3 regions of the Paeniglutamicibacter sp. ZC-3 genome follow, and region 2 is predicted to be linked to each of the others. Evidence: predicted binding sites of a transcription regulator. Region 2 holds the regulator's gene; each other region holds the start of a gene.
The links. Region 2 encodes HrcA, which represses chaperone genes, less so after heat shock. Its sites were predicted from a motif close to TTNGCACTCGNNNNNNNCGAGTGCNAA; they were not measured.
Positions count from the first base shown of each region.

Region 1: groL (chaperonin GroEL) is a predicted target of HrcA. The motif match lies at 3,529-3,555, and genes of this name have one in related genera.
Region 3: groES (co-chaperone GroES) is a predicted target of HrcA. The motif match lies at 2,638-2,664, and genes of this name have one in related genera.

Region 1 covers NZ_JAOYTG010000001.1:639,156-644,387, forward strand. Annotated here, with positions in the region: gene OIU93_RS02850 (DUF4031 domain-containing protein) at 1-723, shown strand, start outside; gene OIU93_RS02855 (phosphotransferase) at 741-1,499, opposite strand; gene groL (chaperonin GroEL) at 1,714-3,351, opposite strand; gene OIU93_RS02865 (LytR C-terminal domain-containing protein) at 3,632-4,291, opposite strand; gene OIU93_RS02870 (DUF3263 domain-containing protein) at 4,386-4,682, opposite strand; gene OIU93_RS02875 (uracil-DNA glycosylase) at 4,818-5,232, shown strand, end outside.
Region 2 covers NZ_JAOYTG010000003.1:10,809-16,040, forward strand. Annotated here, with positions in the region: gene OIU93_RS04685 (GerMN domain-containing protein) at 295-1,176, shown strand; gene OIU93_RS04690 (16S rRNA (uracil(1498)-N(3))-methyltransferase) at 1,281-2,084, opposite strand; gene dnaJ (molecular chaperone DnaJ) at 2,081-3,214, opposite strand; gene hrcA (heat-inducible transcriptional repressor HrcA) at 3,264-4,277, opposite strand; gene OIU93_RS04705 (DUF3097 domain-containing protein) at 4,558-5,232, shown strand, end outside.
Region 3 covers NZ_JAOYTG010000028.1:16,316-21,547, reverse strand. Annotated here, with positions in the region: gene OIU93_RS19300 (sensor histidine kinase) at 1-892, opposite strand, end outside; gene OIU93_RS19295 (DUF2306 domain-containing protein) at 913-1,605, opposite strand; gene OIU93_RS19290 (hypothetical protein) at 1,648-2,316, shown strand; gene groES (co-chaperone GroES) at 2,808-3,104, shown strand; gene groL (chaperonin GroEL) at 3,166-4,779, shown strand; gene OIU93_RS19275 (helix-turn-helix domain-containing protein) at 4,914-5,138, opposite strand.

The DNA of each region.
Region 1 (5,232 bases), on a different contig from region 2:
GTCGCGGCCGGGGCCGTCCCGCTCCCGGCCACCGAGCTGGTGCGGCGGCTCATAGCCTCGGGGTTGCGCGTGCGGGCCAAGGAACGGCCCGAGCGCCTCGACGCGGTGCTGCTCGCGCGCTGGGACAACTTGGGCCTCAATGACCCGGGCTTGGGCCGCGAACTGCTGGGGTGCTGGAGCCAAGAGCAGCGCGTCTACCACGACAGGGCGCACCTGCTGGCGGTCCTGACGGCCCTGGACGCCCTGACGGGCGGGGCCGCCTCCGCGCAGTCACACCTGTCGGTGTATCTGGCGGCTTGGTTCCACGACGCGGTGTACCGCGGCACGGCAACCGATGAAGATGAATCTGCCGCGCTGGCCGCGGCACGCTTACCGGACCAAGGCATCGGCTCATCCGTTGTGGACGAGGTCGTGCGCCTGGTCCTGCTGACCAAGACGCACAAGCCCGCACCCGGCGATGTCGCCGGGGCCCTGCTCTGCGACGCGGACCTGGAGGTCCTGGCCCGTCCGGCGGCCGCCTACCGGCGATACACCGTGGCCGTGCGCCGCGAGTACGCCCACGTGCCTGACGCCGATTTTGCCCGCGGGCGTTCAGCGATCCTGCGCGCATTGCTGGCCGGCGGCTCGCTCTACTCCAGTGACAGGGGCCGGGCGTTGTGGGAAGAAGCCGCTCGGGCCAACCTCGTGGCTGAGCTTAAGGACCTGGAAGCCCTCGCCCCATAGGCTTCGGCTGCCTGGCCCTAAAGCGCAAGGGCTGACACCCAGAGCGCTTCGTGTTTCCTCACGAATCTGGCGGCATCGGCCCAATGCCGGCCATGCCCGTTGGCGAACATCCGGCCCCACGGCTGGACGTCCTTGAGATGGGCGTCGCGAAGAAAGCCGTACATGGCTTCGGTGCGTTCGCCCATGGCCGCCGGCAGCTTGGCGCGCAGATCGGCATCGGCCCTGTAGCCGTTTACGACCAACGTCCGCAACCGCGCCGCGGCCTGGTCCGGATCCTCACCGGAGACAAGAAGGGCAAGCGACTGGGCAGCATAGGCCAGATCCCAGAGACGCGTGCTTGGCCCCGCACCGTCCCAGTCGATGAAGGCCGGGCGGTCCCGGCCAACCAGGTTCCAGGGTGCCAGGTCGTTGTGGCAGATCAGGTCCTCACTGGGTGCCTGGATCAGGGTGGACCAGCAGTCGTCAGTGGATCGCTTGAAGCTTGCGGAGGCGTCATGGATCCGGCGTACCAGGTCCCATGCTTCTTCCAGGGGTTTCTGCGCCAGGGGCCGGTCGTGGGGCGCTGGGGCACCGGAAACAAATTCCGTAATTTGCCGGCCTTGCCTATCCCGGCCCAATGGCCGTGGGACCTCGGACAGCCCATGCTCACGGAGGTGGGCCATGAACCTGTGAACCGATGGCGTGCTTTCTAGCCAGGGCTTGCGCACTGTGGAACCGACGCGCACCACCTCACCGGCGGCGTTCCCGCCGACCAGCGGCACTTCGATGTGGGTCACGGCTCCATGCTAGCCCGCCGCAAGCAATCCCCCCATGCCTGAAGGCGTAACCGGCGCGCATGGCGGTCCGGGCGTCAGGAGCCCGTTAACGCCGCGAGCCGCCTTCCATGCGGTGTCCCATCCTCCCCGAGGGGGAACGGGACACCGTGGGAAAGCGGCTCACGGTTTAGTGCCAGGTACTGCTAACGCGCGGGGCGTGGTGAAACAGGAGGGATTAGAATCCGCCCATGCCGCCCATGCCACCCATGTCGTCGCCGCCCGGTGCTGCTGCGCCGGCCGGAACCGGCTTGTCAGCGACAACCGCTTCGGTGGTCAGGAACAGACCGGCAATGGAGGCGGCGTTCTGCAGGGCAGAGCGCGTAACCTTTACCGGGTCGTTCACGCCGGCGGCGAGGAGGTCCTCGTAGACGCCGGTGGCTGCGTTCAGGCCGTGACCTGCGGGCAGGCCCTTGACCTTGTCGGCGACAACGCCCGGCTCCATGCCGGCGTTGAAGGCGATCTGCTTCAGCGGAGCCTCGATGGCAACGCGGACGATGTTCGCACCGGTTGCTTCGTCGCCGGTCAATTCCAGCTTGGCGAATGCGGCAGCGCCAGCCTGGATGAGGGCCACGCCGCCACCGGCAACGATGCCTTCTTCAACGGCAGCCTTGGCGTTGCGCACTGCATCTTCGATGCGGTGCTTGCGTTCCTTGAGCTCGACCTCGGTAGCGGCACCGGCCTTGATGACTGCAACGCCGCCGGCCAGCTTGGCCAGACGTTCCTGCAGCTTCTCGCGGTCGTAGTCCGAATCGGAGTTCTCGATCTCGGCGCGAATCTGGTTCACGCGACCGGCGATCTCCTCGGCGTCGCCTGCACCCTCGACGATGGTGGTCTCGTCCTTGGTGACAACGACCTTGCGGGCGGAGCCCAGCAGGTCGATGGTGGCGTTTTCGAGCTTCAGGCCGATTTCCTCGGAGATGACCTGGCCACCGGTGAGGATGGCGATGTCGGCCAGCATGGCCTTGCGGCGGTCGCCGAAGCCCGGCGCCTTGACGGCGACGGACTTGAACAGGCCACGGATCTTGTTCACGATCAGGGTGGCAAGGGCTTCGCCTTCGATGTCCTCGGCGATGATCAGCAGCGGCTTGTTCGACTGCATGACCTTCTCAAGGATCGAAACCATGTCCTTGACGTTGGTGATCTTCGAGTTGACGATCAGGATGTACGGATCCTCAAGGACCGTTTCCTGACGCTCGTTGTCGGTAACGAAGTAGGCCGAGATGTAGCCCTTGTCGAAGCGCATGCCCTCGGTGAGCTCAAGCTCGAGTCCGAAGGTGTTCGACTCCTCGACGGTGATGACACCTTCCTTGCCGACCTTGTCCAGTGCCTCGGCGATCAGGGCGCCGATTTCGTTGTCGCCGGCGGAGATCGATGCGGTGGCGGCGATCTCTTCCTTGGTTTCGATTTCCTTGGCGGAAGCCAAGAGCTCAACGGTGACGGCCTCGACGGCCTTCTCGATGCCGCGCTTCAGGGACAGCGGGTCAGCGCCGGCGGCAACGTTGCGCAGGCCTTCCTTGACCAGTGCCTGTGCCAGGACGGTTGCGGTGGTGGTGCCGTCGCCTGCGACGTCATCGGTCTTCTTGGCAACTTCCTTGACGAGTTCCGCACCGATCTTCTCGTACGGATCCTCGAGCTCGATCTCCTTGGCAATGGAGACACCGTCGTTGGTGATCGTGGGGGCGCCCCACTTCTTTTCCAGAACGACGTTGCGACCACGCGGGCCAAGGGTGACCTTGACGGCGTCGGCCAGGATGTTCAGGCCGCGCTCAAGGCCGCGGCGTGCTTCCTCGTCAAATGCAATGATTTTGGCCATAGCGGCTTATGTCCTTTCGGGACGTTCATGCGTATCTACGACCTGAGGCAACGCCCGCGACGGACGAAGAATCCACGATGTCATGGGACGATCGCAAAAGCTTCTCGCTGCCCTGGTCAAGGACTCACTCAAACACCGCCCCAAGGCTGCATGTATCCGCTCGAAACTCCGATCGAATTAGCAGTCGGGACGTGCGAGTGCTAATACAAATCTTGGCACTCAACCACTCGGAGTGCAAGCTGTGGGTCTTTGCCGTAAGCGTATTGCGGCGCCAGTGCGGCTAGTTGTAGTTGCTTCCCAACACGATGGCGATATTGCCCGGGATGTTTGCGCTCTGCATGACCGAGGTGATGCCCAAGGCGTCGGCCGCGGCCTCCGCGGTGGCCCGATGGGTCTCGGCGCGGTAATAGACCGTGGAATAGTTGACTTTCTTGGTCCAGTTCGATGCCGCGACATTGCTGAACCCGGCATCCTGCAACTCCGTGCGCGCCTTGCCGGCAAGGCCGCCGACCTTTGCACCGTTGTAGACGCCCATTGCCATGGAGGTGTCAGCGTCTTCCGCCAGACCGCTTTCGCTGGCCTCGGTGGAGGAGCTGGCTTCCGTGGATTCGCTAGCCTCGTCCGCCGATTCGCTCTCTGCGGGCGTTTCGCTGGCTTCGTCTGCCGATGTGGACTCTGAGGAGTCCGCGGCGTCCTGGGTGCCCGAGGAGCTGGCGGCAACCGGTGCCGGGTCGGTCGTGGCGCCCGTGAGCTTGGGCAGGACCATGAAGGAGAAAAGTCCCACCACCAGTGCAATCGCCCCAAAGACCATCAGCCAACGCAAGCCGGATCGAGCCCCGCCCACGGACGCGGCGGAAGCCCAGCCGTTTTCGCGGTGCGAGCCGCTACGGTTGCTGAACTCTGGGACGCGATCAAATTCATCGCGCGGATAGTTGGTCATGCCCGTCCTCGGTGATCTGGCTTGCAATGTGGGCATGCGCGGCTGCAGGAATACAAGCGCGGCCGGGCCCCGAAACGCCAGACGTGCGTTGCAATCATGCCTCGGGTCCGAGCCGTTTCGCCGACCGAGCGCGATGCCTCGTCGTTCGTAGTCTACGCAATCGCTTGACCAGCATGGGGTCATGGGCCAGCGCTGCGTCCGTGTCGATGAGTGTGTTCAACAATTGGTAGTAGTTGGTTGGCGAGATGGAAAACAGCTCGGAGATGGCTTGTTCCTTGGCCCCGGCATACTTCCACCACTGGCGTTCCAGCGCGAGAATCCGCTGGGAACGCTCGTCCAGCCCGCTGGATTCGTCGAGCTCAAACTCGAGCTCAAGTGCCTCGGATGACATTGCACTTCCCTCAACTATCCGGTTCCCGGTTTACGGTGAACTACCGGGCAATCTGCCCCAACCGTAACTATTCTAACGTGTTGCCCCCGCAAACCGTTTGCCCTCTCGGCTTGGCATCTGCCCACAATGTATGTCATGGACACCCATGAGACGCCGCTCTTCGAGCTCCCCGAGCCGCAACCCGACACCACTGTTTTCCCCTTCGGCCAAGGACTCGCCGAGGCGGTGGACGGCGGATTCGTTGCCGCCGACTGGGCAGAGGCGCTTGCCCCGGTGGAGGGAAAGCTGGTGTCCCTCGCCAAGGAACTCGAAGCCAGGCGCGCCTCCGGCGAGCGCATCCTGCCCGCACCGCCGAACATCCTGCGCGCCTTCAGCCGCCCGTTGGCCGAGGCCCGGGTGTTGGTCATGGGCCAGGACCCTTACCCCACGCCCGGCCATTCCATGGGGCTGAGCTTTTCCGCCCTGCCCCAGGTGCGCCCGTTGCCACGCAGCCTGAAGAACATCTACCTCGAGCTGCACGAGGACACCGGCCTGCCGATCCCGGCACACG
Region 2 (5,232 bases):
ACCCGTGTGGCGGCACGGGCGTGCGGCCAAGAAACCATATAGCGAATGGTTTGCAAATTGGGAAGGCAACGATTGGGGCACAACTTGCATCGATACATATCAATCAGGCAACAGTCCACGCGAATCGCGGATATCCCGCCCTACCGGTCGTCAACCTATGCCAAGCTGGGGAAGGACCCACGGCAATCCCCCGCCATGCCGGTCCAGCCATTCGCCCCAGATTCCTGCAGAGAGCCCAGTATTCCGATGTCCCGTTCCAGCCGGTCCCCCCGTTCCCGCCTTGCGGTGCTGGGGATGACTGTGGCACTTGGTGCCCTGGCCGCGTGCGGGCTGGGCGTACCGGGCGAGCGGTATTCCATGCCTAAAGCGGCAACCAGCGTGCAGTCTCCTGCGCCGTTGCCGAGCGTGGAAATGGAATCACTGAACACCACCGCACACATCCCGGTGTACTGGTTGGCGGAAAACGACGGAACCGTCTCCCTGTACCGGGAGTTCGTTCGCGTCAAGGAGGCGGCCGACCCCATCGCCGACTCGGTGCGCTACATGCTCTCCCAAGAGCCGGCGGACCCCCGCTATTTCAGCGCCTGGCGCCCCAGCTCGTCCGTCGGCGCCTCAATCGGCCCCGACAACGTCATCACCTTGGACCTTTCGGCCAAGGCCTTCGGCTCGGACGTCGATGAGGGACTGGCCGAACGTTCCATCGCCCAATTGGTGTTCACGGCCACCGCGGCCGCGTCGAACGCCGGAATCCTCACCGAGGGACTGGAACCCACCGTGCGGATCCTCGTCGACGGCGAAACCGGCTACGAGGCCTTTGACCACATCACCCTGGACCACGACTTCGGGCGCGACACCGCGCTGGCCGCGCCGCTGTGGATCATCGACCCACAATTCGGATCCACACAGAAGGCCGGCCAGGTCACCTTCCACGGCGTGAGCGCGATGTTCTCCGGCGGGGAATTCTGGGAAATCACCCGCCGCGCCGAATCCGGCGACGAGGACACCGTTGTGGCCTCCGGTGCACTGCACACCGGCGGCGATGCGCTGGGACACAACGAATTTTCCTTCAGCTATGTGCTGGCCCCCGGCGAATACACGTTCACGGCCTGGGGCGTCGACGCGCAGACCGGCGGCCGCTCCGGCACCGAGTCCAAGGACTTCACCGTCAAGCACTAGGCCTTGCACCCCTGGCGCTTGGCGGGAACCCCACCAGCACAAAAAGATCCCCCCGTTCCCCGCCGGAAAAATTCCAGCGGGGAACGGGGGGGATCCTTGGTGTCCTAGAGCTGGCCCAGCAGGTGCCGGGTGAGCACCAGTGCGGCAGGGCCGGCCGTGGAGGCGCGAAGCACATGGCTTCCCAGCAGGGCCACCTTGGCTCCGGCCGCGGTGAAGCGGTCGAGCTCGGCATCGGAGATCCCTCCCTCGGGTCCCACCACCAGTTGGATCTCCTGTCGCGTCCCGGATTCGTCCGGCACCGGCACGGGGGCGGCTTCCAGCCACCCGGCAACCACGGCCGCGAGGGACTCGGTGCCGCGTTCGTGCAGGACGACCACCAGGGCAGGAACCGGGCCCGAGACGCGTTCGGCGATGTCCCGGGCAAGCTCTGCACTGTTGAGCATCGGGCGCACCTCGGGCAGGAAGCTGCGGCGGGACTGCTTGAGCGCGGCGAGCACCGTGCCCTCCCATTTGGCGAGGGCCTTGGCGGCCTTCGCGTCGTTCCAGCGCACGATGGCCCGGTCCGACTGCCAGGGACGCACCGCGTCGATGCCCAGTTCGACGGCGGACTCCACCGCCTGCAAATCCCTGTCCCCCTTGGCCAGCGCCTGCACCAGGGTGATGGCCACCGGCTGCAGCGCCTCGGCTTCGAGGGCGCGCACCGTTGCGACAAGTGCCGCCTTCTGCGTCGCGGTGACCTCGGCGACCGCCCGCACCCCCGAGCCGTCGACCAGGTCGATCATTTCGCCCACGCGCACACGCTTGACCGTTACCGCATGGTGCCCCTCGGGGCCGTCCAGGTGCAGCTCGGCGTCTACCCGCGCATCCTTGAGCTCACCGGGCGACAGGAAGAAGCACTGGTTGCTCATGCGCCCAGGTTGCCCAGCTTCCCGCGCAGCCGCGAGAACATTCCGCCGCTGTTTTCCATGCGGCCCTCGGCGAATTCCTCGCCGCGGAGCTTGGCCAGCTGCTGAAGCAGCTCACGCTGTTCGGAGTCGATCTTGGTGGGGGTCTCCACCTGCAGGTGGACGATGATGTCCCCGCGCTTGCCGCCGCGCAGGCGCGGGACGCCCAAGCCCGGAAGCCGAACGGTGTCCCCTGACTGCGCACCGGATTCGACCTCGATGACCTGGGAGCCGTCGAAGGTCTCCAGGTCCAGGTCCGCGCCGAGGGCGGCGGCCGTCATCGGCACGTTCATGCGCGCGTGCAGGTCAACGCCGTCGCGTTCGAAGATCTTGTGCCGGCGGACCTCGATCTCGACGTAAAGATCGCCGTTCGGTCCGCCGCCCGGGCCGGCCTCGCCCTGGCTGGCCAGGTGGATGCGGGTGCCGCTGGCAACGCCGGCCGGAACCTTGAGCTGCTTGGAAATGCGTTCGCGGATGCGGCCCTGGCCGTTGCAGTCGATGCAGGGGTCGGGGATGGTGGTGCCGAAGCCGCGGCAGGCGGCACAGGTCTCAACCGTCATCATCTGGCCCAGGAACGAGCGCACCGGGCGCTGGACCTGTCCGGCACCGTGGCAGATGGTGCAGGTGACCGGGGAGGTGCCCGGACGGCAGCAGCTGCCCTCGCAGGTCGGGCAGCTGACTGCCGTTTCCATCTCCAGCGGGTAGACGGTCCCGGCCACCGCGTCGGCCAGGTCGATGGTGGCGGTGATCAGCGCGTCGCGGCCGCGCTGGGTGCGCGAAGCAGGACCTTGGGCCCCGCCGCCGCCGAAGAACTGCTCGAAGATGTCACCAAAGCCACCCCCGCCGAATCCTCCGCCGCCGCCGAATCCGGTCTGGCCGTTGCCGTTCTCGTTGCCCGTGGCATCGTAGTTGGCGCGCTTGTCCGCATCGGAGAGCACCTCGTAGGCGCGGGTGACCAGCTTGAACTTCTCGCTCGCGTCCTCGCCGGGGTTCACGTCCGGGTGGAGCTTACGGGCCAACTTGCGGTAGGCCTTCTTGATTTCCTCGCCGGTGGCGTCCTTGCTGACGCCCAGGACTTCGTAATGGGTGCTCACAGTGCTCGCTGTGTCCTTTCGTACTTCAAGAAATATGTTACGACCCGCATTAGCCGGCCAGGATTCGGGAAAGATATCGGGCGACGGCGCGAACCGCGGCCATCGAGGTGGGATAGTTCATCCGCGTCGGACCCAGCACGCCGATCATGGCCTGTTCGCCGGGACCGTATCCGGTGGCGACCACCGAGGCCTCGGTCAGGGCGCCGTATTGGTTTTCCGTGCCGATCCCCACGGCAATGCCGTGGGCGTCCTGTTCGAGCTCGGAGAAGAGGCGCAAAAGCACCACCTGTTCCTCGAGCGCCTCCAGCACCGGGGTGATGCTCAGCGGGAAATCCAGGTTGGCGCGGGCCAGGTTCGCGGTGCCGGCGGTGAGGATCCTGTCCACCGAGGAATTGCGCGCCAGGGCGCCAAGGGCCTCGGCCAACGCACGGACCGCCGGCGCCAGGCGCGGCTCGACGAGTTCCGGGACGCCCTGGGCGAGCCGGACGACGTCGGATATCGGCTTGGCGTCCAGGACGGAGAGAAGCACCGCGCGCAGTTGCTGCAGGTCCGACTCCCCCAAGGAGGGCGGGAGCAGGATCACGCGCTGTTCGACCTTGCCGCTGGAGGCGATGAGCACCACTAGGGTCTGCCCGCCGCCCAGTCCCACCAATTCGATGTGGCGAACGGTGGCGTTCGAATAGTGCGGCACCTGGATCAGGGCAACCTGCCGGGTGATGCTGGCCAGCAGCCTCACGGTGTTTTCCAGCACGTCGTTGACGTCGTGGGATCCCTCGAGCAGCGCCGCGATGGCGCGTCGTTCCGCGCCCGAGAGCGGCTTGATGTCCCCGATTTGGTCAACGAAGTGCCGGTAGCCCTTTTCCGTGGGGATCCGCCCGGAGGAGGTATGCGGGGCCACGATGAGCCCTTCCTCCTCCAGCGATGCCATGTCGTTGCGGATCGTGGCGGCGGAGACGCCCAAATCGTGGCGATCGAGCAGGGCACGCGAACCAACGGGCTCCCGTGACTGCACGTAGTCCTCAACGATGGCTCGAAGGACTTCGAGCCTACGTGGTTCGGTCATTCTCACCTCTCCCAGCAAGCCGGATCACCATGGTCCCGGGGGCAGTGTCCACACCCCCGGCCGCGCACCGAGGCCCGACGGCAGGCATTGGCACTCGACACGTTCAACTGCTAAGTCTAATACCTTTCGCATCCCTTGTTAGCATGGTTTGGTCCGTGACCGCGATGCCGCGTTCGACACATCAGCCAGTGGGAGGGCGGAACGCTGCCCGGCCCCTGGCAAACGAATCCGCTGCGTACATGGGTCCGGGACCTGTTGACCACTAGCTGAAAGTGACACGATGAGCTACCACGGCTGGGGCGCCCAGGACATCAGCGCCCCCAGGAAACGCACACTGCGCAAGGTCCCGCTGGCCCGCGGCCTGCTGCTGGAGGACGTGGAAAGCGGATGGGTCGGCGAGGTGGTTCGCACCGAAAAATCCGGCGGCATGCGCGTGATGGTTCTCGAGGACCGCCACGGACGCACCAAGTCCTTCCGCGCCGGCTTCGGCTTCCTGCTCGAGGGTGAGCCGGTGGAAATCATCGAACCCGCCGCCGCTCCCCCGGCTCCCCAGGGAACCGCACGCAGCGCCTCCGGCTCGCGCATGGTCACCGACCTGAAGGCACGCACGGCGCGTGCCAGCCGCGTCTGGGTCGAGGGCAAGCACGATGCCCAGCTGGTCGAGAAGGTGTGGGGCCACGACCTGCGCGTGGAGGGCATCGTCGTCGAACCGCTGCACGGCGTCGATGACCTGGCCGGTGCCATCCGTGCCTTCGCGCCCTCCCCGCAGCGCAAGCTCGGCATCCTGGTCGACCACCTCGTGGCAGGAACCAAGGAGGCAAGGATCGCCGCCGAGGCGATGCGCGTTCCCGGCGCTGTCGGCAACGTCCTGATCGTCGGGCACCCCTACGTCGATGTGTGGCAGGCCATCCGCCCCTCCGTGCTGAAGATCAAGGCGTGGCCGGTCGTGCCGCGC
Region 3 (5,232 bases), on a different contig from region 2:
GCCGGAAGATGGCGGCGGCCACGGTCGGCGGGATGCTCCCGGTGTCACCGGTTAGGCGAACATCGACGCGCGGGCCGACCACCCCGGGGCCAGCAAATGGCTCAGTGGTGGCGAGCTGCTTAACGTCGGCGATGGTCCGGCCAGGAGCCAGTTCAGGCTCCAGTTCAGGCGCGTCGCCTTGACGCAGCACGCGCACCATCGAGCGCATCTCCACAAGGGTCTTGGACGCTTCCGCCTCGATCACGCGGAGCGCATCCGTTGCCGCTTCCGGCTTCAGGGCGGCAGTCGCCAGCCCGGCCTGGGCGCGGATGGCGATCGCGGAGACGTGGTGGGCGACCGTGTCGTGCAAATCCCGGGCGAGCATTTCCCGTTCCAGCAACTTGGCGCGGTCGATCTCCCGCATCCTTGCCCGTGCCCGGTAGCGGAGGGCAACTCCGAGGGTGACTACGATGACGGTCAACCCGACCTCTCCGACGATGTCGGCGAAAGGCGCACCGCCCAGGCCGGAGACCACGAGGTTGGCGAGAAGGATGCCGGACCCGAGCATGAGGTCTCGGCCTTTGCCCCATCGGAACAGTGCGTACGCCGGCACGATGACGTACACGCTCGTGTAGAGAATCGAGTTGCCCATCAGCAGGGTCGCTACTGCCACGGCGCCGTGCGCGATCGCGAGCATGGGCAGTGGCAGGGTCCGCCGCCACAACAGCGTGGGGGCCGAGCCGATCACGATGATCGCCGCTAGCAGCGGTTGGGAGAGGTCGGTGCGGAGAGTGGCCTCCAGCAGTGCGACAAGCACGACCACCGATACCAGCGCCCAGTCCCGCCATACCCGGCGCGGGGGAGGGGGAACTGCGCCTGGCGCATTCCACGCGGAGCGCAAGAGACCGGTCACTCCTTCATGATACTGGCGCATCAGCGGGGGCCTGGGAATGCGCGGGCCAACTGAGCGCGCCGGCGAATCACGAACTCGGCGACTGTGGCGTTGAGAACCCACGCTGCGCCCATGAGTAGCGCATCGGTCAGGCTGTTGACCGGCCCAACGCCGAGGATCCAGAACGCAAACACCACGGCCTGGGTTCCCGCCGCAATGCCAAGCGCATAGGCGCGGGTCATCCAGGCGCCGTGAGCGCTGAAGTCCCGGCGCTTGAGCGCGATGATTCCAAGGAATATGCAAGCCGCCATGGCCGCGCCAAAGGACAACCGGAAGACCATAAGCAGCGCGCTGCCGCCATCCGGCGATGCGTAGAAAGCTGCCATCCACAAACCGGACAGGGCAGCGAGCAGGCCGGCGGGAATTAGGATGCCGCCGGCGATGCGATGCCAGCCGCGCCGGCGGCGAAGCGACGGCACGAACTGGAACGCACCGAGCAGGCAATATACCGTGGCGCTGGCGATGTGGGTGATCACCGGAATCGGCGAGGCGAAGAATCGGGCGTTGTCTGGGGTGATGACGCCGCCGCTGGTCAGCTCGGTGACCCGAAACATGCCGGCGATCACCGGTATGAGGCTGAGGAGTATCAGCCCGGCGGGTGCCAGCCACGGGGCTCTGCGGCGTCGGGGCGGCCAACCGGCTTGAGCGCGGCTGTTGGTGGTTTCAGTTGTCATGACTCGATACTCGCCCGTGAATCGGGGGAAGACATCGGCAGGTTGGCCGAGGACCAAGCCGTACTTTCGGTCGGTGCGATCCGGGCCTTTCCGCCGATGCGCGCTCTCACGTCGGCAGGGAACCTTGAGTCAAGACAGCAACAACATCACCCCAAGGTTTTGCCACCGCACCGCACCGTCGAAACCGCACCATTCGAAAGGTACAAGACAATGCCATCCTCCGCCTCGTCAACGCTTCCGGTTTCCCAGCCCCAAGTTTCGCAGCCCCAAGCGGCAGCACCGCTCCCGGATCTGACCACCGGGCCCGGGCAACTGCCCACCTTCCGCCTGAACATGATGCGCGGCGGCTATCTCTTCATGGCAGTGGGCCTGATGATCGTTAAATGGCCGCTGCTGCTCCAGGCATCGTCGATGCCCGTGTTCGAAGGGGTGGTTCTCTGCATTCTGACTGCCATGTCCCTGCTGGCGTTCCTTGGCCTCCGCTATCCCCTCGGGATGCTGCCGATCCTGCTGTTCGAAACGATGTGGAAGGTTCTGTGGCTCGCAATCGTGGCCCTGCCCCACCTGATCGCAAACGACATGGATGCGGCAACGGCGACGATGCTCTTCAACGTTCTCTTCGTTGTGCCGATCCTTGCCGTGACCCCCTGGGGCTACGCCTGGAAGCGCTACTTAATGACACGCGGCGAACGATGGGTTCGAGGGGCGTAGGAAACGGAACAGCGGTGGGAAGCGAACGGCACTTTACGACAAGTGAGGCAGGGTTCCTCCAGGATGAAGGCGTCCTGCTCGTGGGGATGGCGCCATTGATCATGTCGGGGAGGCCAGAGTGGATTCCCCTCGACGCTGCCGGTTCCTTGGGACAACCGGCTGGAGGTTCGAGGGGAGCCCCGCTCTTCTCCGACTGCCCAGTAATTGCCCACGATTCCGATGTCCAGATCAAGGTTCGGCAAAGTGTCGACGTCGCAGCGCCACTTCGGGGACATCGGCGCAATCACGTCAGATGCGCCGAGGGCGTAAATGACCCCGTAATTAGCACTCGCCTTGACCGAGTGCTAATGGTTGCCTAGAGTCATTGGTGGCGCCTGTCGATCCCGGCAAGTGCTGAAAGCCTGAGGTAATTCACCAGCTGGCACCGCGACGACGGTTGGTACCACCCGAACGGCCCGTAAACCATTGGTAACTCACGCAAAGGAGAGACGATGTCCGTCTCCATTAAGCCTCTCGAGGACCGCATTGTCGTCCAGCCGCTCGAAGCAGAAACCACCACTGCTTCCGGTCTGGTCATCCCTGATTCCGCCAAGGAAAAGCCGCAGGAAGGCAAGGTCGTGGCAATCGGCCCCGGCCGCGTCGATGACAACGGCAACCGCGTCCCCGTTGACGTAGCCGAAGGCGACGTCGTGATCTACTCCAAGTACGGCGGAACCGAAGTCAAGGTCGGCGGCGACGAGTACCTGGTGCTCTCGGCCCGCGACGTCCTGGCCATCGTCGTAAAGTAGTTTTTCCTCGTAAAGCCCCGGCCCCTGGCCGGGGCTTTACGTAGCTTATAAGGAGCAAGACATGGCAAAGCAGCTAGCTTTTAACGAAGAGGCGCGACGCGCCCTCGAAGCGGGCATTGATAAGCTCGCAAACACCGTCAAGGTGACCCTCGGCCCGCGCGGCCGCAACGTGGTGCTGGCAAAGGCCTGGGGCGCACCGACCATCACCAACGATGGCGTGACCATCGCCCGTGAGGTCGAGCTGGAAGACGCCTACGAGAACCTTGGCGCGCAGCTGGCCAAGGAAGTAGCCACCAAGACCAACGACGTTGCAGGCGACGGCACCACCACCGCCACCGTGCTCGCTCAGGCCTTCGTCAAGGAGGGCCTGCGCAACGTTGCCGCGGGCGCCGCCCCGGGCGAAATCAAGCGCGGCATCGAAGTTGCCGTTGAGGCAGTTGCGCAGCGCCTGAAGGACAACGCCGTTCCGGTCGAGGGCAAACAGGTCGCCAACGTTGCGGCCATCTCCGCACAGAACGAGGAAATCGGCGAGCTCCTGGCCAAGGCCTTCGAGACCGTTGGCACCGATGGCGTCATTACCATCGAGGAATCCTCCACGACCGCCACCGAGCTGGTTGTCACCGAGGGCATGCAGTTCGACAAGGGCTACCTGTCCCCGCAGTTCGTCACCGACCCGGAGCGCCAGGAGGCCGTCCTGGAGGACGCGCTGATCCTGGTCAACTCCGGCAAGATCTCCACGGTTGCAGAGTTCCTGCCGCTGCTGGAAAAGGTGCTGGCCGCAGGCAAGCCGCTGTTCATCATCGCCGAGGACATTGAGGGCGAAGCCCTCTCCACCCTCGTCGTGAACAAGATCCGCGGCACCCTGAACGCCGTGGCCGTCAAGGCCCCCGGCTTCGGCGACCGCCGCAAGGCCATGCTGCAGGACATTGCGATCCTCACCGGCGCACAGGTTGTCTCCCCGGACCTGGGGCTGCAGCTGGACCAGGTCGGCCTCGAGGTGCTGGGTACGGCTCGCCGCATCACCATCACCAAGGACTCGACCACCATCGTTGACGGTGCAGGCACGGTCGAGGACGTCAATGACCGCGTCTCGCAGCTGAAGGCCGAACTGACCCGCACCGATTCCGAGTGGGACCGCGAGAAGCTCAACGAGCGCCTCGCCAAGCTCTCGGGCGGCATCGGCGTGATCAAGGTCGGCGCAGCCACCGAGGTCGAGCTGAAGGAACGCAAGGCACGCATCGAAGATGCCGTTTCCTCCACCCGCGCTGCCCTCGAAGAGGGAATCGTTGCCGGCGGCGGCACCGCATTGGTTGACGCCCTTGCCGTGCTGGACACCGACCCCGCCGTGCTCGCCCTCACCGGCGACGCCGTTGCGGGTGTCGGCATTGCGCGCCGCGCCCTGGTCCAGCCGCTGCGCTGGATTGCCCAGAACGCCGGCTTCGACGGCTACGTCGTCACCGCCAAGGTTTCCGAATCACCGGCCAACGAGGGCTTCAACGCCCTGACCGGCGTGTACGAGAACCTGATCAACGCCGGCGTCATCGACCCGGTCAAGGTCACCCGTTCGGCGCTGCGCAACGCTGCATCGATCGCCGCCCTGGTGCTCACCACCGAAACCCTGGTCGCCGAAAAGCCGGCCGTGGATCCGGACTCGCACGCAGGACACAACCACTAACACGCAGCACGCGTGGCAGTGCACCAGGCGCCGCCGGCAGCCAGGTTCCCGTTTCCCCTTTGGGGGGCACGGAAGCCCGGAGGCCGGCGGCGCCTGGCGTTGTGCGCTGGACCGGTCGACACCGACGGGCCCGGTTAGTTCGAGGCGGAAAGGCGCACCGGTGCCGCCGCGTGCGGCTCGGCGATGAGGTAGTCCTTCACTGCCTGGGCGGGAACCCGGTAGGACCGGCCGAAACGCACCGCCGGCAGTTCCCCTCCGTGCACCAGACGGTACACAGTCATTTTTGAGACACGCATGGCCAAAGCGACCTCCGCGACAGTCAGGTAGTGGGCTTCCTCGAAACTTTCTAAGTCAACCATGTCATCCCCAATCAAAGTGTTGCTCATCCCCGGACGAACTGCTGATACGTCGCATACCTTCAACCAATGGTGCAACGTTGACCTCATCGTAGAC